DNA from 2 places in the Arthrobacter sp. TmT3-37 genome. Region 1 is predicted to be linked to the other one. Evidence: riboswitches for the same ligand, from Rfam matches in the RefSeq annotation. Region 1 holds a riboswitch; the other holds the start of a gene.
What was found. Region 1 has a riboswitch for cyclic di-AMP ahead of ACX80U_RS02990 (NlpC/P60 family protein). Riboswitches for the same ligand answer to the same signal wherever they lie in the genome.

Region 2: another riboswitch for cyclic di-AMP. It lies ahead of ACX80U_RS18890 (C40 family peptidase); the one in region 1 lies ahead of ACX80U_RS02990 (NlpC/P60 family protein).

Annotation. Positions count from the first base shown of each region.
Region 1 covers NZ_JBTNDU010000002.1:25,063-28,480, forward strand. The annotation lists gene serC (phosphoserine transaminase) at 1-550, opposite strand, end outside; gene ACX80U_RS02985 (metal-dependent transcriptional regulator) at 803-1,501, shown strand; cyclic di-AMP (ydaO/yuaA leader) riboswitch at 1,631-1,800, shown strand; gene ACX80U_RS02990 (NlpC/P60 family protein) at 1,806-2,648, shown strand; gene ACX80U_RS02995 (NlpC/P60 family protein) at 2,670-3,418, shown strand, end outside.
Region 2 covers NZ_JBTNDU010000026.1:15,662-19,079, forward strand. The annotation lists gene ACX80U_RS18875 (heavy metal translocating P-type ATPase) at 1-706, opposite strand, end outside; gene ACX80U_RS18880 (heavy-metal-associated domain-containing protein) at 971-1,186, opposite strand; gene ACX80U_RS18885 (metal-sensitive transcriptional regulator) at 1,275-1,595, opposite strand; cyclic di-AMP (ydaO/yuaA leader) riboswitch at 1,931-2,098, shown strand; gene ACX80U_RS18890 (C40 family peptidase) at 2,105-3,016, shown strand; gene ACX80U_RS18895 (TetR/AcrR family transcriptional regulator) at 3,166-3,418, opposite strand, start outside.

The sequences.
Region 1 (3,418 bases):
CCACGTCGAGGCCGCCGGCCGCGGAGGTCGCGTCCACGAGGACCAGGGCGCCGTCGTCCGCGCCCTCGACCCGTCGAACGGGAGCCGCGACACCCGTCGACGTCTCGTTCTGCGGCCAGGCGTAGGTGTCCACGCCGGCTGCGGCCGCCGGATCGGGGCGCGTACCCGGCGGGGCCGTGATGATGTCCGATGCCTCGAGGAACGGCGCCCTGGTGGTGGCCGAGGCGAACTTGGAGCCGAACTCGCCGAAGGAGAGGTGCTGCGCCCTGTGCTCCACGAGTCCGAAGGTGGCGACATCCCAGAAGGCCGTCGAGCCGCCCACCCCGAGGACCACCTCGTATCCCTCGGGTGCGCCGAAGAAGGTGCTCAGACCGTCCCGCACGCGCCCGACGAGATCGCGCACGGGAGCCTGGCGGTGGGACGTGCCCAGCAGGACCCGTCCCGCGGACACGAGGGCGTCGATCTGTCCGCTCCGGACCTTGGACGGACCGGCGCCGAACCGGCCGTCCGACGGCAGGAGGTGCTCGGGGATGCGGGGCAGTTCGGTCATGGGTGCTCCAGCTGTTTCGGCGGCGGGTATCGCCCTCATTCTGCCCGAGGAGCCGGTGGCGCTCCATTTGTTAACGCCGCAGGCGGAGGATGCGGCGGGGACGCCGTCGCCGTCCCCGTCGATTGCCGGGGGAATCGCACCATGGGTTAACCTTGGGAGGCGTGGGGCGGAACAGGTCGTGGCGGCCGTGGACCCCCACCGGCGTGAGGCATCCCAGCCGCGCACCCGCACCGCACCAAGGAGCTGACCCGCATGACGGACCTCATCGACACCACCGAGATGTACCTGCGGACCATCCTTGAACTCGAGGAAGAGAACATCGTCGCCCTGCGGGCGCGCATCGCCGAACGGCTGCGCCACTCGGGACCCACGGTCTCCCAGACCATCGGCCGCATGGAGCGTGACGGACTGGTGGTCGTCTCGGGTGACCGGCACCTCGAGCTCACCGAGCTGGGACGGCACCGGGCCACCGGGGTCATGAGGAAGCACCGCCTCGCGGAACGCCTCCTGAGCGACGTCATCGGGCTCGACTGGGCCTACGTGCACGACGAGGCCTGCCGCTGGGAGCACGTGATGAGCGAACGCGTCGAGCGCAGGCTCTACGAACTCCTGGGCAAGCCCTCCGAATCGCCCTACGGGAATCCCATTCCCGGCCTCGAGGCCATCGGCGGCGTCCAGTCCGAACTCTTCACCGACGGCGTGGTCACCCTGCTCTCCGCCATGGGCACCTACTCGACCGAGAAGCCGGTCACGCTGGTGCGCCTGGCCGAGCCGATCCAGGTCGACCCGGAACTCCTGACCCAGCTCGACGAGGGCGGCCTGCGGCCGGGTGCACGCCTCAGCCTGGAGTCGGTGGGCGGGTACGTCTCCGTCCGCGTCCCCGGGGTGGAAGGTGCGCTCGAGCTGCCTCCGGAGGTCGCCTCGCACGTGTTCGTCTCCGTCGCATCCTGAGTCCGGCACGGCTCCGTCATCAATAACACACCATTCCGTGACCGTAACGTGACATACCGCGATATCTGAGGTAGCCTCCATCTTGTGCCAAATTCGCTCTAGATCCGGCACCCTCCTGCAAATCGCCTAGCTCTGCCATTGCCGGAGGTCCGTCCGCACCATCGCATGGCAGAGGCGGGGGAACCAATTTTCGGGTTTCTGTTCCAGAAATCCTTGGGGTTAAGTCGCTGTTTCCGCAGCGGCCGGGTGACTCCCATCCGAATCCGACAGCTCACCTCGCAGGCGTTGGGAGAGGCAATCCAACGTGTCCAAAAGCTCTTCGCCGGGCCGCCACCGCGCGCCCCGGGACGTCAGTCCGCTGACGGCCCTGTCCACAGCAGCAGCATCCAATGCCGGATCGGTCGGCCGCCAGGCAGCCGTCATCGTCGCGGCGTCGGGCCTGGTCCTGACCGCGGGACTGCCCGCCCAGGGTGCAACCGCCCCCGAGCGTGAAGTCCAGTCCTCCGCAGCGTTGACCGTGAGCCGCGTCGTGTCGGCCGAGGTCACCGTGCCGGCCACCGCGACGGTCTCCTTCGACCGCGTGGCCGTCGAGGTCACTCCTGCTCCCGAGGTCGTCGAGCCGCCGGCTCCCGTCGTCGAGGCCGAGCCCGCCGTCGTCGTCGAGGCTCCCGCCGTGGTCGTGGCGCCCGCTGCTCCCGTCGAGGTCGCTGCTGTCGAGGCCGCTCCCGCCGCGGCCGCTCCTGTCGAGGCCGCTCCCGTCGCACCCGCCGCCGTGGCGCCCGCACCGGTCGCCGTCGCCGAGCCAGTCGTCGCACCGGCACCCGCGCCTGTCCAGTCCTCCGGTGTCGCTGCCGGACTGGTCGCCTCTGCCTACGGCCAGATCGGCGTCGCCCAGGACTGCACCGCGATGGTCGAGACCGCCCTGCGCTCCGTCGGCAAGTCCGTCGGCGATCTCGCACCCGGCCAGTTCTTCCAGTTCGGCGACGTCGTCGGATCCCCCGCTGCGGGTGACCTGGTCATCACGGCGGGCCACGTCGCGATCTACGTCGGTAACGGCCAGGTCATCAGCGGTGGCCTCAACGGCATGAACACCGGCCTCCACAACCTCTCAGACCTTCCCGGCGCCGGCTTCGTCCGCGTCCGCTAGAACCCCTTCGGAGAAACCACCATGTCTTCACGCGCCATCATCGCCCGCCACCGCAGCGAAACCCAGGACACCGCCGGCCTCTCGGCCCTCGCCAAGGCCGTCACCACCGGCGGCATGGGCCGCCAGGCCGCCGTCATCGCCGCGGCCTCCGGCCTCGTCCTGACGAGCGGGGTCGCAGCCAACGCCGCGGACCTGCAGCCGCAGCGTGACGCCGCAGCGTCCAGCGTCACGGTCACCTCGGCCCGCGCGGCCGTCGTCGCCTCGTCCGAGATCGCCGTCGCCTTCAACATGACCCCGGTCAAGGTCACCGCCAAGCCGGTCGTCGTCGAGGCACCCGTCGCCGAGCCCGCCCCGGTCGTCGAGGCACCCGTCGCCGAGGCTCCGGCACCCGTCGTCGTCGAGGCACCCGTCGCCGACGCTCCGGCACCCGTCGTCGTCGAGGCGCCGGTCGCACCGGCTCCCGTCGCCGCGGCCGTCGCGGCCCCCGTCGCACAGGCCGCCCCGGTCGCCGTGGCTGCTCCCGCCCCGGCTCCTGCTCCCGCCCCGGCTCCTGCTCCCGCCCCGGCCGCCTCCTCCGGAGTCGCGGCGACCATCGCCGCCGCGGCCCAGGGCCAGCTCGGCGTCATGCAGGACTGCACGCGCCTGGTCAGCAACTCGCTCGCCGCCGCGGGCATCAACTTCCACGGCTGGCCGGCAGGCTACCTCTCCCTCGGCCGCACGGTGGGCGCAGGCGAGGCCATCCCGGGTGACCTCATCTACTACGCCGACGG
Region 2 (3,418 bases), on a different contig from region 1:
CGACACCGATGGACACCAGGGTGTCCATGGTGGATGAGAGGTGGCGGGCGTTGATTGCGGCCGCCCGGTGGAACGGCCAGGCCGCCCAGGTGACCACGGGCAGGGAAAGGAGAAGGGCAGCCCACCCCCAGTGCGGGAACTGGGTTGCGGGCAGCATCGAGATGATCGTTACCGGGATGGTGAAACCGGCTGCGATGATGAGGCGCCGTTTCAGGGACCTGATTTTTCTCTCCGCGGCTGAGACTTTCGCGTCATCCCCGGACGTGGCGGCGTCAACGGTTTCCCGTGATTCGGCGAATCCGCCTAGCCCCGACGGCGCGTTCCCCTCCGGTCCCGGACCGAGCCGGTGGCCGGGCTCGGCTACACCGTCAGAGTCATCGCCGGCACCAGTAGACGAAGGACCTGCAGGGGTGGCCACGCGGGTTGCCGTGGCTTCGGTAGGGGCCGGTCGAGCCGGTTGGCCGGCGCTGCGTAGGGTCGCCTTGTAGCCGATGGCGTTGACGGTGTCGATGATCTGGGAGACGCTCACGCCCTCGGGTACCGTGACGGTCGCGGACTCGAGTGGGAGATTCACCGAGGCCTGAACGCCCTCGATTTTCCCGAGCTTACGTTCCACCCGGCTTACGCAGGACGCGCAGGTCATGCCCTCGATGTCGAGATCGATGATCTGTCCGGCGGTGGTGCCCACGCCTGTGTCGGTGCTCATGCGTCTAGTTCCTTGCCGTGGCTTCGATGACGTGCTGTGGGTGAGGTGCCTCTGGTGAGGCACGGTGCTCGATGGCACCGCTGGACGAGGTCGGGATGTACTGCTTCGCTGGCCCTGTCCTACCGCTTGCCTGGCGGTGCCAGGGGTTCATTGCAGTAATGGCGCCCGAAGATCCTCGTGCCGACTCCTCCGCTAAGGTGGACTGTGCCCTGCACGGGTGCGGTGGGGATCCCGTTCGGGATGCAGGCTGTGGTGGGGTGAGGGTCAGCTGTTGACGACCGTGTAACCGGCGGTCTCTACTGCTTTGCTCAGCACTGTCGGATCGGGCTCCGCGTCGGCGGTGATCGTCGCTGTGGAGACCCCACCGACGTTGAGCTGCACCTCGACCTCCTCGACCCCGGGCACGCCGGAGAGTTCCTCCTTGACCGACGAGACGCAGTGGCCACAGGTCATACCGGTGATGTTGATGGTCGTTTGCATGGGATGTTCTCTTTCTCGGCAGTAAGGGGGGAATGGGATCTGGCACCCGGCAGGGTTGCCCGGAGCCGGCAGGGCTGCCGGCGGACCGTCAACGAAGCAGTCGGCTGATCGCGTCGGTCGCTTCCTTGACCTTCGCGTCGACGGCGGCGGAATCCCCGGACTGGGTGGATTCATGGGCGGCTCCGACAACGCAGTGCGCAATGTGCTCTTCGAGCAAGCCGATGCTCACCGCGTGCAGGGCCTTATTGATAGCCGCGACCTGGGTGAGGATGTCGATGCAGTATTTGTCTTCATCGACCATGCGGGCGATACCGCGCACCTGGCCCTCGATGCGCTTGAGCCTGCGGAGGTAGGCGTCCTTGTCCGCGGTGTATCCCCGCTGAACGAGAGCCTCAATTTCGGTGGTCACGTCGTTCCTTTCGACAACAAAAATATATACCCCTTGGGGGTATATAAACAAGAGGGGTGAGGTGAGATCTTCTTCACGCCTTCATCATCCCCTGTTTCGCTCTGGAAAGGTGCCTCAGGCTACGGGAGTGCGGGTGCGCCCTTGACATGGCGGGCTGCCGCAAAGCCTGCCCCTGGCCACGCTTCCACGGAGCGCGGCGTGTCGCGCCCGGCGTTTCCCTCGCGTTCGTTACCCCAACGTGACATTTCATACCAGCGGGGGGTATTGTCATCGAGTGTTCACAGCACCAGCTGGAACACTCCCGGGCAGAATGCCGAGTCCTGCCGCTGCCGGGGATACGTCCGTTCATATCCGTATGGCAGGAACGGGGGACCCAAGATGTATGGGCCACTACGCGTGGTCCTTGGGGTTAAGTCGCTTCATTTCCGTCCATTGGGATGAAGCGGCCGGGTGCACTCCCATCCGAACCCGACAGCTCACCCCGCAGGCATGGGAGAGGCAACCGACGCATGTCACGAATCACTTCAGCGCGCCACCGCGCCACCGTCAATCACTCGATCGCCCTTGAAGGGCTGTCCTATTCCGCGAAGACCGGCGCTGTAGCGCTGGGCAAGCCGGCCATCATCGCAGCTGCGACCGGCGGTATCGTCTTCGCTGTAGGAGCTCCCGCCCAGGCCGGAACCTACACGCAGGAAGCAGCCAGCACTACCGTTCAGGCTCCCGTCACCGCAGCACCTGTTACGGCGGCTCCCGCTGCAGCAGCCGGCGTCCACACCGTCGTTGCAGGTGACACCATGGGTGGCATCGCCGCCCTGCATGGCATCAGCGTCGACGCGCTCCTGGCGCAGAACGGCCTGTCCTACGCCTCGGTCATCTACCCGGGCCAGCAGATCACCCTTTCCGGTGCTTCCGCTGCTTCGACGTGGGCCCCGGCCGCCGTCAGCCCTGCTGCTGTGCCCGCCGCAGCACCGGCAACCCAGGCCTCCTACACCGCCCCGGCCCCTGCAGCTGCCATTGCTCCTGTAGCGGCTCAGCCCACCTACTCCCTGGCCTCGGCTGCCATCACCCCGATCCAGCCGTCGGCTCCCGCCGGCGATGTCTCGGCAAGCGGTGTCGGTGCGGCCCTGGTCGCCTCGGCCTACGGCCAGCTCGGCTCCATCCAGGACTGCACCATCCTCGTCGAGCGGGCCCTGCGCTCGATCGGCCTGAACGTAGGGGACCTCGGCCCGACACAGTTCTACCAGTACGGCACGGTCGTCTCCACGCCCGCCCCCGGTGACCTGGTCATCCGCCCCGGCCACATCGGCATCTACGTCGGCAACGGCGAAGTCATCAGCAGCGGCATGAACGGTGCGAACCTCACCATCAAGCACCCCCTGTCGGACCTCGCCGGTTCGTCCTTCGTGCGCGTCAACGGCTAACACCCGCTGACCTGAACGCCGTCTCCATAGACTGAGGAAGCGGCAGGTGCCCTGGACGGGGGCGCCTGCCGCTTTTTCTCTGCCCAAAACACCCCACGCCGCTGTCCGCTCCTTATGAGCGCTCACCGGAAGCGGACCTATGGACGTACCTATGGACGTAGTACCAAGCCGTCCACGATCACGCCGACCAGACTGCGGGCTGCATCGGCAGAGGGCAGGGCTGCGGCCGCATTCACAGCGTGCAGGCTGAACAGGGCAAGCTCCCGCGGGGCAATGTCCGAGCGGATACCTCCTCCGGCCTCCTGCGCGCCAGTTTTTACGGCGCTTCCAATCAAGGCCTCAAGAAAGTCGCGCAGATGCTCCTGCGCCTGGGCAGCATGTGGACCTTGGTGCAAGAACGCG